DNA from 2 places in the Lysinibacillus sp. FSL K6-0232 genome. Region 1 is predicted to be linked to the other one. Evidence: a T-box and tRNA genes for the amino acid it is inferred to sense, from the RefSeq annotation. Region 1 holds a T-box; the other holds one or more tRNA genes.

Region 1 (9,235 bases):
ATTTGCAGCAAGCTGTTCGAGATCGAAATGTGCTTGACTTGCTTGTTTGACAATTTCCTCAGCTGCTTCTTGGGGAATAACACCAAGCTCACCTTCTGCCTGTGCTAAAGCAATTTCTACAGCTAGATGCTTTTGTAATCTATTTTCATCAGACCAAACATTGCGCATTTCCTCTGTACCGAAGTTGTTTTTCAACATTATCATATCAATTACATGTGAGGGCATTTTATTATCTCCTTTTAAAACCAACTATTTCACTAAAGTTTATTATGAAACAAAGTATACTGGTTTACTCTGTTTTTATCAAGAATAATTTTAAAATTTTCGAATTTTTCTCTTAATTTGATTAAGCATTTTAAATAGGAAGAAAGTATAGTTATTTAGTGCAAATTTAATAACGTTAATTCTTAATTAATGATGGTTTATTCGTAGGAGATAATGACAAAAGGACTTCCATAAAGAGGAGGGTAACAAAAATTGTGCAGACTCTTTTCTAAAGGGGAGCTTCTGCGGATTGGAAAAAGGACTGTTTTTTGTCAAAATTATATCTTTCAGCATAGTCAAATTACGGGCAAAATCGTTTATAATAAAGCTATTCATAATAGAAAGTAGTGAAATGATATGGCAACAGGCACACATACGGTCGAAGTACCTGTAGGAATTGAACATGTATGGGATTTCGTTAGCGATATGGAAAAATGGGCAAAGCTTGTCCCAGGCTATAACGCACATAAAATGATTGATGATAAGCACTCTACATGGACTTTTAAAGGCAATGTTGGTGTTTTGAAAAAAACAGTAGAGGTAGAGATTACGATTTTAGAATGGGTAGCGCCAACAAAAGTAACTTTTGAATTGAAAGGTATTTCTGATAACTTTTCAGGAAATGGTTATTTCCTTGCAGAAAGCTTAGATGCTGAAAACACAAAAATGACAGGCTTTTTAGAAGTAACAGCAGGCGGATTAGCGGGTCCTGTTTTAAACCCAATTTTCAAACCTATCGTACCAAAAGCTACACAAATGCTAACAGATCGTGTAGCAAATAAAATTAAATTAGTGAATGTTTAATCAACATACGTAACAGTAAAAATGGCATGCTAGAGAGCAATTCTAGCATGCCATTTCTTTGTGAGCCTTCTCGCATACTATCCTTTGCATAGTCATATGATGCAAGGGGAGGGATTATTATCGAACACAAAACTTGGAAGATGTGTGAAACATTTTGTTTTCCTGGCTATGGTTGCCCAACAGAAATAGCAGCTGTGCAAATTAAACCACAGTGGCAGACAATGCAATTAGAGGACTCGCTTCGACTGATGGGTATTTACCATATTACTGCACATGTACGCTTTGATTTTCAGGATATGCAGGCTTATATGGAGCAAGAGGATATTATCGCTATTGATGCGCTTGATATTCAAGGGGATACGGGCTATTTTGAATATGCCGTACCTTTGCATATCGATTTGCCAAAAGAATCAGATGTAAAAGATTTAATGATTAAAGATATTCGCCCTAGTTTAACAAACCAAATGTGTCAACTGGAGTGGACAGTAACAAGTGTCTTTAATGAACTAGAACCTATTGTAGAAAAAGTGCCTGTAAGCGTTGCGGAGGAAGAACAGTCAGTTGCCATTGTAGCAGAAAGTGTGCCAGTAAAGCAGCATACTGCTGTAGCAGCTTCACACCAAGAGATAACGACAACAACAGATCAAAAAGTGACGCTGAGAGAATCCTCAAGCCATATTGTTGTACGTGAGTCGAGCTCTTGGCATGAAGTACCTTCAATGATTTGGGATTTAACGGAGGAATATACACCGCTAAAAGTCCGTGTTTCAAATGATATCTTTCAAAAGTAAGTAGCAAAGCAGCAGCAAAACTAGTAAAAAAATAAGATCGCCAGATGTTGGCACAATAATAACACGGATAAATTGAAAAGCACAAAGCGGTACGATAATCGTTCGACAATAGAAACGAATTTGTCGTAGCCATGGTGGTAAAAGCCAAGGGTTATATTTACGTCGACGCATTTAATGATTCACTTCCTTTTCACAGTTCCTAAAAACAATGAAATCACTTGAAAGACAACACGATTTTGCGGTACAATAAGGAAAATTCAATATGGATGCAATGATAGGGAAGAGTAAATTTGTTGTACATTTTAAGAGAGGAAATGGTAGCTGGGAAATTTCCATTTGTACGAAATTGAAGGTAGCCCTTGAGCAGCTTTAGTGAACTAATAGTAGTTAAAGCCGGTTAAACACCGTTACCGAATTAAGAGCCAGTAGGGTAGGCTAAGAAAAATTCTTAACCACTGCTGGAATTAAAGGTGGTACCGCGAACTAAAACTCCTTCGTCCTTTTAGACGACAGGAGTTTTTTTATTGGGTAAAAAATGAACAGCATTTCTTTACCAATAGTTTTCAAACAATAGGAGGAGTCAAGATGACAGAAAACATTTCAATGCCAACGAAGTATGACCCACAGTCCATTGAGGCTGGACGCTATGAATGGTGGCTACAAGGTAAATTTTTTGAGGCACAGCCTGAAAGTGGCAAAAAGCCTTATTCCATCGTTATTCCACCACCAAATGTAACAGGTAAACTACATCTGGGTCATGCTTGGGATACAACCTTACAAGATATCATTATCCGCATGAAGCGTATGCAAGGATACGATGCACTATGGTTACCAGGGATGGACCATGCAGGTATAGCAACACAAGCAAAAGTAGAAGCCAAGCTACGTGAGGATAATATTACACGTTATGATTTAGGACGTGAAAAATTCCTCGAAAAAACATGGGAATGGAAAGAAGAATATGCTGGACATATTCGTGATCAATGGGCAAAGCTTGGTCTTGGCTTAGATTATACACGTGAACGCTTTACCCTTGATAAAGGGCTATCAGATGCTGTTAAAACTGTTTTTGTACAATTATATGAAAAAGGCTTAATTTATCGTGGTGAACGTATTATTAACTGGGATCCTGCGGCGAAAACAGCATTATCTGATATTGAAGTAATTTATCAGGATGTGCAAGGTGCATTTTATCATATGAAATATCCACTAGCTGATGGTTCAGGTCATGTGGAAGTTGCGACAACACGTCCAGAAACAATGCTTGGTGACTCAGGCGTAGCTGTGCACCCAGATGATGAGCGCTACCAACATTTAATTGGCAAAACTGTTATTTTACCAATTGTAGGACGTGAAATTCCAATTGTAGCCGATGACTACGTAGATAAAGATTTTGGTACAGGTGTTGTAAAAATGACACCAGCGCATGACCCGAACGACTTTGAAGTAGGGAATCGTCATAATTTAGAGCGCATTCTTGTGATGAATGAAGATGGCACAATGAATGAGCTAGCTGGTAAATATCAAGGTATGGATCGTTTTGAATGTCGTAAGCAAATCGTAGCTGATTTACAAGAGGCTGGCGTGTTATTTAAAATTGAAGAGCATATGCACTCTGTTGGTCATTCAGAGCGTTCAGGTGCTGTTGTAGAGCCATATTTATCAGCACAATGGTTTGTAAAAATGCAGCCACTTGCAGATGCTTCACTAGAATTACAAAAGAATGAAGCAGGGAAAGTAAACTTTGTACCAGCTCGTTTTGAAAACACATATTCTCGCTGGATGGAAAATATTCGCGACTGGTGTATCTCTCGCCAATTATGGTGGGGCCATCAAATTCCAGCTTGGTATCATAATGAAACAGGTGAAATTTACGTTGGCAAAGAAGCACCAGCAGACAGCGAAAATTGGACACAAGATGAAGATGTACTGGATACATGGTTCTCCTCTGCGCTATGGCCATTTTCTACAATGGGCTGGCCAGATGAAGCAAATGCAGAATACAAACGCTACTACCCGACAAATACGCTCGTAACTGGCTATGATATTATTTTCTTCTGGGTATCGCGTATGATTTTCCAAGGCATTGAATTTACAGGACAACGACCATTTAAAGATGTGTTAATTCACGGTTTAGTACGTGATGGTGAAGGACGTAAAATGAGTAAATCACTTGGCAATGGTGTCGATCCAATGGATGTTATTGAACAATATGGTGCAGACTCATTGCGTTATTTCCTAGCAACAGGCTCTTCTCCAGGTCAAGATTTACGTTATACAACAGAAAAGGTAGAGTCCATATGGAATTTTGCCAATAAGATTTGGAATGCATCACGTTTTGCGCTAATGAATATGGACGGTATGACATATGATGACATTGACCTAACAGGTGAAAAATCAGTCGCTGACAAATGGATTTTAACACGTTTAAACGAAACAATTGAACGCGTAACATCACTTGCAGAGCGTTATGAATTTGGTGAAGTAGGTCGTGAGCTTTACAATTTCATTTGGGATGATTTCTGTTCTTGGTATATTGAAATGGCAAAATTACCGCTATATGGTGAGGATGAAGCAGCGAAAAAGACAACGCGTTCTATTTTAGCTTACGTACTTGATCAAACAATGCGTCTATTACATCCATTTATGCCTTTCATTACAGAAGAAATCTGGCAGCACTTACCACACGATGGTGAATCAATTACAGTAGCTGCATGGCCAACAGTACGCACAGACCTTCATTTTGCTGAAGAAGCAGATAATATGAAGCTTCTAATGGATATTATACGTTCGGTACGTAATATTCGTGCGGAAGTGAATACACCAATGAGCAAAAAAGTACCATTGTTTATTTCAGCAAAAGATGCTACAACAGTGGCAGTGCTTGAAACAAATAAAGCCTATTTAGAAAAATTCTGTAACCCTGAAACATTAACAATTGGTGAGAACTTAGAGGCTCCAGGTCAATCAATGACAGCAGTTGTTACAGGCGCACAAGTTTTCTTACCGCTTGTTGGGCTTATTAACCTAGAGGAAGAAATTGCTCGTCTTGAAAAAGAGCTAGAGAAATGGGCAAAAGAAGTAAAACTTGTAACAGGTAAGCTATCTAATGAGAAATTTGTTGCTAAAGCACCTGAAGCATTAGTAAACGCAGAGCGTGAAAAATTAGCAGATTATGAGAGCAAGCATGCCGTTGTCTTGAAACGCTTAGAGGAACTGAAAAATATGTAAAAAAATCGGTGGATGGCAATAAAGTCATCCATCTTTTTTTATTTTATGCAACGAAAGATATATGTTGTGTTAGGTAAAAGTATATAGTAAAATCAAGGATAATTAGTAGTATAGATGAGTGTCGTTTTATATAAATTAGGAAGCAAAGACTAATGTTTTGTTGGCGAAAATAGTAAATATCCCATTAAATGGAGGTATTGTAGATGACAGGGAATATTGCAACAATTATTACAAAGGTGAATAGAGCTTGTGACGATCTTGATTTTGTTAGTGCAAGGGTACTAATCGAAACAAATCTTTTAAAATTATCAGAAGCAAAGTATTACCGATTATTGAATACGAGTGGTCGTGTATTGATCAAACATATACTAGCAAGCAATAGCGAGCAAAAAGAAGAAACGAAATTATCACGTACGGATTTATTAACCATTCATAAAATTAATGAATATTGTTCGAACTTTGATATTTCTATGCTTAAAAGAACATTAAAAAATTCCTTTGAATTAGTGCAACGTTCAGATGTATTGCCACTTTTAAATAATGACGCCAAAATTATTTTAGATAATATGGGTGCTTTATTGGGAACGCGCCAGCTAATGAATTAAACAAAAATAGTTAAACACACAGAAAGGTTCACACCTATCTGTGTGTTTTTTCTATTGAAATCGCTGTTATTCAACGTTACTTGTACTAAAATAGAGATATTGCATGAAAAGGAAGTGTTTTTGTTGTTTAATACAATGGATGAATGTACTAAATTTATTTTTTCATTAAAAGCAGTTGACCATAAACGTGCACCGCTTGTCCTTATGCGAGAGGTGCTAGCGCTTTTAGATAACCCTCACAACAAGCTACGCATTATTCATGTAGCTGGCTCTAACGGAAAGGGCTCAACGGTAAACGCATTAAGAGAAATGCTACAACATGCCAATTACAAAGTAGGCGCATTTACATCGCCACATCTAGAACGTGTAAATGAACGGATAACGATTAATGGTAAGCCCATTTCAGATCAGCATTTTTTAGCTTATTTTAATAAGCTCGCACAAATCATAGAGCAACACTATAATGGTGATTTTCCAAGCTTTTTTGAGGTTGTTACACTTATTATGTTCCAATACTTTGCAGACGAAGGTATTGATATCGCATTGATTGAAGCAGGACTTGGTGGACGCCTTGATGCAACAAATGTTGTCACACCGCTTCTTGCTATTATTACAACAATTTCACTGGAGCATACAGCGTTTTTAGGAGATACATTTGCAAAGGTCGCTGCTGAAAAAGCTGGCATTATTAAAGAAGGCATTCCTGTTATTGTAGGCGTTCACAATCAGGAAGCATTAGCGGTCATAACAGAAACGGCTATGCAACAGCAGGCTCCATGCTTTGTTTTAGGGCAAGACTTTACAGTGACTACGAGCTTGCAAGGGGTAGATGGTCAGCGCTTTACTTATCAAATGGGCAATAAGTTAATGACGGATATCGCATTAAAAATGGCTGGCTCACATCAGATTGATAATGCAAGCCTTGCGATTACAGCAATGCTTACATTGCGTGAAAAGAATGCGATTACGGTTACTGACCAAGCTATTCGCCAAGCATTGCAAGGTGCACAGTGGGCAGGGCGCTTTGAACAATGGCAAGACTATATTGTACTAGATGGTGCACATAATTCAGAGGGAACGACTGCACTTATTCAAACGTTGAAAGAGGTATATCCAAACTATCACTATCACTTTGTCTATGCAGCATTAGCAGATAAAGATCATGCAACTAGTATTGCATTAATGGATGCCGTTGCTGCCTCCATTGCTTTTACACAAATTGGTTTACCAAATGCTATGTCTGCCAAAAGCTTAGCACAGCTGTCGACGAATGCGAAGAAAAGCGATAATGAAAATTGGCAAGCCACGATTAGCATGTTATTACGCAAAAGGCAGCCTACTGACATAATTGTGATTACAGGTTCTCTTTACTTTATCGCTGAAGTTCGTCAGTGGCTACAGGAGGTAAAGGAATGATTCCTAAATTAAATTATTATAAAGAGCATTGGCATGTTCACAGCGATGATGTGATTAAGCCCGGCCTTACAGCAATGAAAGAGGCGCTATCCTTAGTAGGCAATCCAGAGCAGCTAGTGCCAACCGTTCATCTAGCGGGTACAAACGGAAAAGGGTCAACATTAACATTTCTTGAAGCAATTGCAAAGGAGCATGGCTTATGTGTCGGTAAATTTATGTCACCGTGCATTGTCGATGTGCATGACCAAATTCAAGTAGATGGGCAAGCGATTTCACAGGCTGCGATGGATAAGGTTTTTCAGCAAATGCAACGCGCTGGTCTTAGTGGAAAGCTCACAGATTTTGAGCTATTAACAGTTGCGGCATTTCTACACTTTAGCAATAGTAATGTTGATATTGCTCTTATTGAAGCGGGGATGGGAGGCTTATTGGATAGCACCAATGTTGTGATACCAATTGTTTCCATTATTCCAAGCATTGCTTTAGAGCATACACAGTTTTTAGGGGATACGCTTGCAAGTATAGCGCATCATAAAGCAGGTATTATTAAAGAACAACGACCAGTTATAATTGGGGAATTGCCAGAAGAGGCAAAGCGTGTTGTTGAACAAGAAGCCATACAAAAAAAGGCAGCTATTTTTGAGCTAGGATATCACTTTTCTGTCGTGCAAACGAGTAATGGGGAATGCTATCGGAATAATAAGCATTTATACGAAATTTCCAACCTTCAACGTACAATGAAGGGGACACATCAGGCAAATAATATGGCATTGGCAATTACAGCATTTTTAGAAGTGGCAGCTACTTTAAATATAGCACCGAGCTCAGCAGCTATTCGACAAGCTATTAAAAATGCCGCTATTTTAGGACGCTTTGAAGAAATTATACCCTTTATTATTGTAGATGGTGCGCATAATCCAGCGAGTGTAGCGAAATTAGTGGAAACAATTCAGCATGAGTTTCCAAATGAAGCCATAACCTTTGTTGTTGGTATACTTGCAGATAAAGATGTCCAACAAATTTTAAGATTGTTGGAGCAGGTTAGCGACCATTTTTATTTCGTTGATTTTGACAATTCTCGCGCAATGGCTGCCGAACAATTGATGGCACTTTCCAATGCGACAAAGAAAGCAGTTTTGCTAGACTATGTTTCCTTTTTACAGCAGCAATCTACCAACAAAGAGCACACAATTGTAGCAGGCTCATTGTATTTATTAACAGCGGTGCGTAATCGTTTATTGATTGAGGATGCTTAAGAGTAGTTTACAAGCAAAAACACAGCGCCTATTGTGAGTAGAGGCTGTGTTTTTTTTGCGAAAATTTGGGGTTGAATATTGTCAATAATGGTTTTAAAGTCTAGTTCGATGCCTATTGATCCAATGCATCTAAATCTGTATATGTCTTTGGCTATGCCGCTTCTTTTGGCTGTGCATAATCTGAAGTGTTGCTATTATGGCTTGAAGATGTTTATGATGAGTACTAAATATTTTATTCTTATAGATTAATACCTATCATCTTGTTTAAAAAATTTTTTTGAGATGAAGATACTAATAAATGCAGAAAAAACTATAACGGGAGCCATAAATAGTAGTTTATATTGATTCCAAGGTGTTGTGATAGCGATAATGATAGATATTATAAGAACAATAAAAGTAGCCAATAATTGCTGTTTTACATTTAATTTTAGCAATACACATAATCCTCCCAATCCTATAGCGATGTTGGTTAAAGAAATTCGATAAAGAGAATATCTAACCCTTTCTTAAGCAGTAAAAGATTAATATAAAGTACCATTTGGATATATAGAGAAAAAGTAGCGACTCGATTTGAGAGCTACTTTTTTGTTTTATTCTTTTAATATGAAACTATACCTATATCTAATACCGCATCCTCTGATATCCAACTTGCACTTTGTGAAGTTCTTGTACTCTGTTTACCATTTGTTGTGTTATAGTAATAGACAACATACTTCTCTTGGTTGTGTTTAAAAGTTTCCTTTTGTTTAACCACAACATAATAAGAATATTGTGTACGTGTAGAATCATAATACCCATTTAAAGAAGCTGTTAGTAGTGGATTGACAACCCCCACACCTAAAGAAGCCAATAATACACCTACTGCAAC
Region 2 (9,235 bases), 2.4 Mb from region 1:
TCTAAAATTTTTAAACCTTCTACTGCGCTTGGACGTGGATATATAGATTGAATTTGATAGCAAATACGATCTGGGGGCGGATTTTTTAATTGATATAGTCCATATTTTCCAGTTGCTTTAAAGTTTTCTGCCATTGATAAAGGGACGATTGCCCAATAGCCGGATGTTTCCATAAATGTATGTAGTAATGTAGAGGTATCGACACGGATAGGCGGATATTTTATCGCCGAACGATATTTATTGTACCAGGCATGAAATGATGCATGCCAGTTCATATACAATTCTTTGTCTGGATCTAATTCCAGAATATCAAGCACTTCATAAGTTTGCGGTGTTTCTTCTCTACGAATAACAACAAGTGGCTCGGCTAAAAATTTATCAATAATCATACCTGGCATTGGCTGTTCAATAAGACCAAATGCAATATCAATTTCTCCACGTTCAAGAAGTAAATATAATTCCGTTGATTGTTGTGTACGAATGCTGATTTCTAAATCGCTGCTTAATTCGCTAAGTGCTCGGTATACAGGCGGCAATACATAAGAATTGATACTATCTACTGCCCCAATCGAAAGACTAATTGGTTTTTTACGTGAACGAATTTGCTTTGTTTCTAGCAATAAACCTTCCCATCTTTTGGCTAATAGCAAAAACTCCTGTCCATCCGCTGTTAATGATAACGATCTTATGCCACGACCGCGTTCTATTAAATTTACACCTACATCACTTTCCAATTTTGCTAGACGATGACTTAATGTTGATTGTGAAATAAATAATGCGTTGGCAGCATCTGTTAGTGAGCCATGACGAATTACTGCTAGAAATGCTTCAATTCCAATTGAATCCATCGTCCACACCCCAATATATTAATTTTATTGATATTATATTTCGAATTATCTAATTTTACAAATATTCTTTTAATGCCTAAAATAAAAATTAAATATTTTAAAAGAGTTTAAACGTTATAAAAGGGGAGTCATATATGGGGCGTGTAATTGATATTATTTCAGATTTAGGTGAAGGCTTTGGTTTATATGAAGCTGCTGATGATGCTAGTATTATTGAAATTGTTAGTTCAGCAAGTGTTGCCTGTGGTTTTCATGCGGGAGACCCTAGAACGATGGCGCTGGCTGTTAATGAAGCGATAAAAAAGGGGGTTGGTGTTGGAGCACATCCCGGTTTTCCAGATTTATTAGGCTTTGGGCGTCGAAATATTAGTGTAACACCATGGGAAGTGAAAACGGATGTTCTCTACCAATTAGGTGCACTAGATGCATTTGTTAGAGTGGCAGGTGGTAAACTACAACATATATGTCCACATGGAAGTTTAGGTGATCTTTCCATGGTTGATACAGAATGTGCTGCGGCGATGCTTGAAGCAGTAATCGAATTTAATCCCTCATTAGTTATTGTTACACAAACTGGCGAATTAGAGCGACTTGCTAGAGAACAAGGAATGAAGGTGGCGAAGTTAATTTTTGCTGATCGTGCTTATAATGATGATGGTACATTAGTTTCAAGAAGAAATCCGAATGCTGTTCTCCATGATAAGGATATTGTGATTGAGCGCTGTGTTCGTATGGTGCTAGAAGGTAAAGTAACAACGATTACAGGAAAAGAAATAACAGTTGATGGTGAAAGTATTTTAATTCATGGTGATACAGTAGGCTCTTTAGCATTAGCACGAGATATAAAAGCTGCCTTAATCGACAAGGGTGTGGAAATAAAAAGATTAGCTGATTGGCTTTAAAATATAGAGGGCGTGTCTGAAAAGTTATTTAAAGACATGCTCTAGCTTAATAAGGCTCTTTTAAGAAGCAAGGTTTTATTATTTACTCACTTTCTATAAAAAAATATTATTTTTTATGAAAAAATATGATAAGATTATTTTCTGATTAGCAGCATAGTATGGTGAAAGTATCATAAAACTTTTTACTAATATAGGAAGCTTTTCTATGTTGAGAAAAAAATAAAACTTTTTTTAGAAAAAGTGTTGACCTTTTTTAGATAAGGGTATATTATTATACAAGTCGCCACGGTGACACGCTAAAACAAAGCAAAATATGAACCTTGAAAACTGAACAAGCAAAACGTAATCAATAAATTTTAGTAGCTTACTTTAGTAAGTGAACGAAATAAATTTGGACATCGAATGAAGATGAGATGCCAGCAAAACAATTTGAGCAAATCAAATTTCTTTTTATGGAGAGTTTGATCCTGGCTCAGGACGAACGCTGGCGGCGTGCCTAATACATGCAAGTCGAGCGAACAGAGGAGGAGCTTGCTCCTCTGACGTTAGCGGCGGACGGGTGAGTAACACGTGGGTAACCTACCCTGTAGTTGGGGATAACTCCGGGAAACCGGGGCTAATACCGAATGATACTTGGAAACACATGTTTCTGAGTTGAAAGATGGTTCTGCTATCGCTACAGGATGGACCCGCGGCGCATTAGCTAGTTGGTGAGGTAACGGCTCACCAAGGCGACGATGCGTAGCCGACCTGAGAGGGTGATCGGCCACACTGGGACTGAGACACGGCCCAGACTCCTACGGGAGGCAGCAGTAGGGAATCTTCCACAATGGGCGAAAGCCTGATGGAGCAACGCCGCGTGAGTGAAGAAGGTTTTCGGATCGTAAAACTCTGTTGTAAGGGAAGAACAAGTACAGTAGTAACTGGCTGTACCTTGACGGTACCTTATTAGAAAGCCACGGCTAACTACGTGCCAGCAGCCGCGGTAATACGTAGGTGGCAAGCGTTGTCCGGAATTATTGGGCGTAAAGCGCGCGCAGGCGGTCCTTTAAGTCTGATGTGAAAGCCCACGGCTCAACCGTGGAGGGTCATTGGAAACTGGGGGACTTGAGTGCAGAAGAGGAAAGTGGAATTCCAAGTGTAGCGGTGAAATGCGTAGAGATTTGGAGGAACACCAGTGGCGAAGGCGACTTTCTGGTCTGTAACTGACGCTGAGGCGCGAAAGCGTGGGGAGCAAACAGGATTAGATACCCTGGTAGTCCACGCCGTAAACGATGAGTGCTAAGTGTTAGGGGGTTTCCGCCCCTTAGTGCTGCAGCTAACGCATTAAGCACTCCGCCTGGGGAGTACGGTCGCAAGACTGAAACTCAAAGGAATTGACGGGGGCCCGCACAAGCGGTGGAGCATGTGGTTTAATTCGAAGCAACGCGAAGAACCTTACCAGGTCTTGACATCCCGTTGACCACTGTAGAGATATAGTTTCCCCTTCGGGGGCAACGGTGACAGGTGGTGCATGGTTGTCGTCAGCTCGTGTCGTGAGATGTTGGGTTAAGTCCCGCAACGAGCGCAACCCTTGATCTTAGTTGCCATCATTTAGTTGGGCACTCTAAGGTGACTGCCGGTGACAAACCGGAGGAAGGTGGGGATGACGTCAAATCATCATGCCCCTTATGACCTGGGCTACACACGTGCTACAATGGACGATACAAACGGTTGCCAACTCGCGAGAGGGAGCTAATCCGATAAAGTCGTTCTCAGTTCGGATTGTAGGCTGCAACTCGCCTACATGAAGCCGGAATCGCTAGTAATCGCGGATCAGCATGCCGCGGTGAATACGTTCCCGGGCCTTGTACACACCGCCCGTCACACCACGAGAGTTTGTAACACCCGAAGTCGGTGAGGTAACCTTTTGGAGCCAGCCGCCGAAGGTGGGATAGATGATTGGGGTGAAGTCGTAACAAGGTAGCCGTATCGGAAGGTGCGGCTGGATCACCTCCTTTCTAAGGATATTTTCGGAATACAAACCTTGGGTTTGTACGATTACGTTTTGCTGTTCAGTTTTGAAGGTTCATTCTTCTGAATGAAATACTTCAAAATCATGTACTCCTGTTATTCTCAACAATAGAAGCAGGTAGTAGCTTTGTTCTTTGAAAACTGGATAAAACGACATTGAAATTGTAACAAACACATTTATTTTTTAAGTTTTTTATAGGCTTAATAACATTGTAAAGGTTTCAAGACACGAGCAGTTCTAGGAAGCAAACGAGTGAAGCTGACAACGAAATGCGATGTGTATTGAAAGCTGACGGTTAAGTTATTAAGGGCGCACGGCGAATGCCTTGGCACTAGGAGCCGAAGAAGGACGGCACTAACACCGATATGCTTCGGGGAGCTGTAAGTGAGCTTTGATCCGGAGATTTCCGAATGGGGGAACCCACTACGTTTAATGGCGTAGTATCTTGACGTGAATACATAGCGTCTTGAAGGCAGACCCAGGGAACTGAAACATCTAAGTACCTGGAGGAAGAGAAAGAAAAATCGATTCCCTGAGTAGCGGCGAGCGAAACGGGAAGAGCCCAAACCAAGAGGCTTGCCTCTTGGGGTTGTAGGACACTCTATACGGAGTTACAAAAGAGCGAGTTAGATGAAGCGACTTGGAAAGGTCCGCCAGAGCAGGTAATAGCCCTGTAGTCGAAAGTTCGTTCTCTCCTGAGTGGATCCTGAGTACGGCGGAACACGTGAAATTCCGTCGGAATCCGGGAGGACCATCTCCCAAGGCTAAATACTACCTAGTGACCGATAGTGAACCAGTACCGTGAGGGAAAGGTGAAAAGCACCCCGGGAGGGGAGTGAAAGAGAACCTGAAACCGTGTGCCTACAAGTAGTTAGAGCCCGTTCATGGGTGATAGCGTGCCTTTTGTAGAATGAACCGGCGAGTTACGATTACGTGCAAGGTTAAGCTGTAGAAGGCGGAGCCGCAGCGAAAGCGAGTCTGAATAGGGCGAAGTAGTACGTGGTCGTAGACCCGAAACCAGGTGATCTACCCATGTCCAGGGTGAAGGTAAGGTAACACTTACTGGAGGCCCGAACCCACGCACGTTGAAAAGTGCGGGGATGAGGTGTGGGTAGCGGAGAAATTCCAATCGAACTTGGAGATAGCTGGTTCTCTCCGAAATAGCTTTAGGGCTAGCCTCGTGATGAGAATACTGGAGGTAGAGCACTGTTTGGACTAGGGGGCCATCCCGGTTTACCGAATTCAGACAAACTCCGAATGCCAGATATTTATACACGGGAGTCAGACTGCGAGTGATAAGATCCGTAGTCAAAAGGGAAACAGCCCAGACCACCAGCTAAGGTCCCAAAGTAATCGTTAAGTGGAAAAGGATGTGGCGTTGCACAGACAACCAGGATGTTGGCTTAGAAGCAGCCATCATTTAAAGAGTGCGTAATAGCTCACTGGTCGAGTGACGCTGCGCCGAAAATGTATCGGGGCTAAACGATTCACCGAAGCTGTGGATTGACATCTACGATGTCAGTGGTAGGAGAGCGTTCTAAGGGCGTTGAAGTCAGACCGGAAGGACTGGTGGAGCGCTTAGAAGTGAGAATGCCGGTATGAGTAGCGAAAGACGGGTGAGAATCCCGTCCACCGTATGACTAAGGTTTCCTGAGGAAGGCTCGTCCGCTCAGGGTTAGTCGGGACCTAAGCCGAGGCCGATAGGCGTAGGCGATGGACAACAGGTTGATATTCCTGTACCACCTCCTCACCGTTTGAGAAATGGGGGGACGCAGGAGGATAGGGTAAGCGCGCTGTTGGTAATGCGCGTCCAAGCAGTAAGGTGTGTGTGTAGGCAAATCCGCACACTGTAACGCCAAGCTGTGATGGCGAGTCCGTATGGACGAAGTTCCTGATTTCACACTGCCAAGAAAAGCCTCTATCGAGGTGAGAGGTGCCCGTACCGCAAACCGACACAGGTAGTCGAGGAGAGAATCCTAAGGTGTGCGAGAGAACTCTCGTTAAGGAACTCGGCAAAATGACCCCGTAACTTCGGGAGAAGGGGTGCTCTGTTAGGGTGAAAGCCCGAGAGAGCCGCAGTGAATAGGCCCAGGCGACTGTTTAGCAAAAACACAGGTCTCTGCAAAACCGTAAGGTGACGTATAGGGGCTGACGCCTGCCCGGTGCTGGAAGGTTAAGAGGAGTGGTTAGCGCAAGCGAAGCTACGAATTGAAGCCCCAGTAAACGGCGGCCGTAACTATAACGGTCCTAAGGTAGCGAAATTCCTTGTCGGGTAAGTTCCGACCCGCACGAAAGGCGTAACGATCTGGGCACTGTCTCAACGAGAGACTCGGTGAAATTATAGTACCTGTGAAGATGCAGGTTACCCGCGACAGGACGGAAAGACCCCGTGGAGCTTTACTGTAGCCTGATATTGAATTTTGGTACAACTTGTACAGGATAGGTAGGAGCCAGAGATCTCGGAGCGCCAGCTTCGAAGGAGGCGTCGGTGGGATACTACCCTGGTTGTATTGAAATTCTAACCCATGCCCCTTAGCGGGGCAGGAGACAGTGTCAGGCGGACAGTTTGACTGGGGCGGTCGCCTCCTAAAAGGTAACGGAGGCGCCCAAAGGTTCCCTCAGAATGGTTGGAAATCATTCGTAGAGTGTAAAGGCACAAGGGAGCTTGACTGCGAGACCGACAAGTCGAGCAGGGTCGAAAGACGGGCTTAGTGATCCGGTGGTTCCGCATGGAAGGGCCATCGCTCAACGGATAAAAGCTACCCCGGGGATAACAGGCTTATCTCCCCCAAGAGTCCACATCGACGGGGAGGTTTGGCACCTCGATGTCGGCTCATCGCATCCTGGGGCTGTAGTCGGTCCCAAGGGTTGGGCTGTTCGCCCATTAAAGCGGTACGCGAGCTGGGTTCAGAACGTCGTGAGACAGTTCGGTCCCTATCCGTCGTGGGCGTAGGAAATTTGAGAGGAGCTGTCCTTAGTACGAGAGGACCGGGATGGACACACCGCTGGTGTACCAGTTGTCTTGCCAAAGGCATCGCTGGGTAGCTATGTGTGGACGGGATAAGTGCTGAAAGCATCTAAGCATGAAGCCCCCCTCAAGATGAGATTTCCCATTACGCAAGTAAGTAAGATCCCTCAAAGACGATGAGGTAGATAGGTTCGAGGTGGAAGTGTGGCGACACATGGAGCTGACGAATACTAATCGATCGAGGACTTAACCAAAACCAGTTTGACGCAATTCAATGCACCGTTTATCCAGTTTTGAAAGAATAATTCTTTCAATTGAATAAGTGAAGTGATAATGGCAAAGAGGTCACACCCGTTTCCATACCGAACACGGAAGTTAAGCTCTTTCGCGCCGATGGTAGTTGGGGGCTTCCCCCTGTGAGAGTAGGACGTCGCTTCGCTTATTTTTTATGTGGAGGATTAGCTCAGCTGGGAGAGCACCTGCCTTACAAGCAGGGGGTCGGCGGTTCGAGCCCGTCATCCTCCACCATTATGGTCCCGTGGTGTAGCGGTTAACATGCCTGCCTGTCACGCAGGAGATCGCCGGTTCGATCCCGGTCGGGACCGCCATATTATATGCCGGTGTAGCTCAGTTGGTAGAGCAACTGACTTGTAATCAGTAGGTCGTGGGTTCGACTCCTATCGCCGGCATCATTCCCTTGGAGGGGTAGCGAAGTGGCTAAACGCGGCGGACTGTAAATCCGCTCCTTAGGGTTCGGCGGTTCGAATCCGTCCCCCTCCACCATTTTTAGGGGCATAGTTCAACGGTAGAATAGAGGTCTCCAAAACCTTTGGTGTGGGTTCGATTCCTACTGCCCCTGCCAGGTCTTGAGGTACTCGTTCATATGTAGCTGTTATCATATATAGTGGCGATTGTGGCGAAGTGGTTAACGCATCGGATTGTGGTTCCGACATTCGTGGGTTCGATTCCCATCAGTCGCCCCATTTTAATGTTGGGGTATAGCCAAGCGGTAAGGCAACGGATTTTGATTCCGTCATGCCTAGGTTCGAATCCTAGTACCCCAGCCATTTTTTCTTTTATGAGCCATTAGCTCAGTTGGTAGAGCATCTGACTTTTAATCAGAGGGTCGAAGGTTCGAGTCCTTCATGGCTCATTGTTATTACATAATAAGCGCCCGTAGCTCAATTGGATAGAGCGTCTGACTACGGATCAGAAGGTTATGGGTTCGACTCCTGTCGGGCGCGCCAATAAAATGTGTTTTCGGAATGTAGCTCAGCTTGGTAGAGCACTTGGTTTGGGACCAAGGGGTCGTAGGTTCGAATCCTGTCATTCCGACCATTTTCTAAAATGATGGGGCCTTAGCTCAGCTGGGAGAGCGCCTGCCTTGCACGCAGGAGGTCAGCGGTTCGATCCCGCTAGGCTCCACCATATATTTTAATATTTTTGGAGGTATACCCAAGTCTGGCTGAAGGGATCGGTCTTGAAAACCGACAGGCGGGTAACACCGCGCGGGGGTTCGAATCCCTCTACCTCCTCCATTTCTCGGGTCAGTAGCTCAGTTGGTAGAGCATTAGATTGAAGCTCTAAGTGTCGGCGGTTCGATTCCGTCCTGACCCACCATTATTTGCGGGTGTAGTTTAATGGTAAAACCTCAGCCTTCCAAGCTGATGTCGTGAGTTCGATTCTCATCACCCGCTCCAAGGGCCTATAGCTCAGCTGGTTAGAGCGCACGCCTGATAAGCGTGAGGTCGATGGTTCGAGTCCATTTAGGCCCATCAATCATCATTATTCCGAAGTAGCTCAGTTGGTAGTAGCACCTGACTGTTAATCAGGTTGTCGCAGGTTCGAGTCCTGCCTTCGGAGCCACGGCCCGTTGGTCAAGTGGTTAAGACACCGCCCTTTCACGGCGGTAACACGGGTTCGAATCCCGTACGGGTCATCAAGCATGTAGCATAAGTATATGTTACATGCTTTTTTATTTGTCTTTATACTTGTGAATAGTAATGAGGAAATTTAATAAGTATTAGGATAACTAATGGAAAGAGCTGTTCATATATATTTACTTAATAATATATTGACTGCCCTCTCTTAGAAAAATTGATTCTACGATAAATATGTTAATAATTACAGGTCGGCTATAGAAAAAGATGATGCTGGATAAAATATGTCTGTATTTAAAAAATTTAACTGTCATAAATGAGTCCCATCATCGACAATAGTCAAATTACAATGACTTCGGCAAATGCCAAATAGCCGAGGTACATTTCTATATGGATATTTATGATATTCGTTGGGCAGGTAGTAACTATTTTGTTCAGAAATTGTTTAGTACAATATGCTAATCTATACATGTCATCGTAATTCAAAGCCTAGGCATTCAATTTGTGCCTAGGCTTTTCCATTGTTTAATTTTATATAAAATAACATAACAACTAGCTTTAATTTTGAACAAACTATTTCATATATAAAATATGTATGTTTTTTTAAAAGATATTTTCATGGT

The links. The T-box of region 1 lies ahead of MHB42_RS13280 (valine--tRNA ligase). A T-box ahead of a tRNA ligase gene usually reads a tRNA of that ligase, here a tRNA-Val.
Region 2: it has a tRNA-Val gene. The T-box ahead of MHB42_RS13280 (valine--tRNA ligase) is inferred to sense a tRNA for this amino acid. The anticodon was not compared.

The regions. Positions count from the first base shown of each region.
Region 1 covers NZ_JBBOYW010000001.1:2,714,468-2,723,702, reverse strand. Annotated here, with positions in the region: gene purB (adenylosuccinate lyase) at 1-225, opposite strand, end outside; gene MHB42_RS13295 (CoxG family protein) at 622-1,068, shown strand; gene MHB42_RS13290 (valyl-tRNA synthetase) at 1,209-1,859, shown strand; gene MHB42_RS13285 (hypothetical protein) at 1,836-2,030, opposite strand; T-box leader at 2,122-2,364, shown strand; gene MHB42_RS13280 (valine--tRNA ligase) at 2,445-5,090, shown strand; gene MHB42_RS13275 (hypothetical protein) at 5,294-5,695, shown strand; gene MHB42_RS13270 (bifunctional folylpolyglutamate synthase/dihydrofolate synthase) at 5,831-7,111, shown strand; gene MHB42_RS13265 (bifunctional folylpolyglutamate synthase/dihydrofolate synthase) at 7,108-8,367, shown strand; gene MHB42_RS13260 (hypothetical protein) at 8,966-9,235, opposite strand, start outside.
Region 2 covers NZ_JBBOYW010000001.1:309,926-319,160, forward strand. Annotated here, with positions in the region: gene MHB42_RS01445 (LysR family transcriptional regulator) at 1-848, opposite strand, end outside; gene MHB42_RS01450 (LamB/YcsF family protein) at 983-1,750, shown strand; rRNA gene MHB42_RS01455 (16S ribosomal RNA) at 2,200-3,750, shown strand; rRNA gene MHB42_RS01460 (23S ribosomal RNA) at 4,058-6,986, shown strand; rRNA gene rrf (5S ribosomal RNA) at 7,056-7,171, shown strand; tRNA gene MHB42_RS01470 (tRNA-Val) at 7,185-7,260, shown strand; tRNA gene MHB42_RS01475 (tRNA-Asp) at 7,265-7,340, shown strand; tRNA gene MHB42_RS01480 (tRNA-Thr) at 7,349-7,421, shown strand; tRNA gene MHB42_RS01485 (tRNA-Tyr) at 7,432-7,515, shown strand; tRNA gene MHB42_RS01490 (tRNA-Trp) at 7,521-7,594, shown strand; tRNA gene MHB42_RS01495 (tRNA-His) at 7,640-7,715, shown strand; tRNA gene MHB42_RS01500 (tRNA-Gln) at 7,725-7,799, shown strand; tRNA gene MHB42_RS01505 (tRNA-Lys) at 7,813-7,885, shown strand; tRNA gene MHB42_RS01510 (tRNA-Arg) at 7,903-7,979, shown strand; tRNA gene MHB42_RS01515 (tRNA-Pro) at 7,994-8,070, shown strand; tRNA gene MHB42_RS01520 (tRNA-Ala) at 8,085-8,160, shown strand; tRNA gene MHB42_RS01525 (tRNA-Ser) at 8,178-8,270, shown strand; tRNA gene MHB42_RS01530 (tRNA-Phe) at 8,277-8,352, shown strand; tRNA gene MHB42_RS01535 (tRNA-Gly) at 8,359-8,432, shown strand; tRNA gene MHB42_RS01540 (tRNA-Ile) at 8,434-8,507, shown strand; tRNA gene MHB42_RS01545 (tRNA-Asn) at 8,522-8,598, shown strand; tRNA gene MHB42_RS01550 (tRNA-Glu) at 8,600-8,671, shown strand.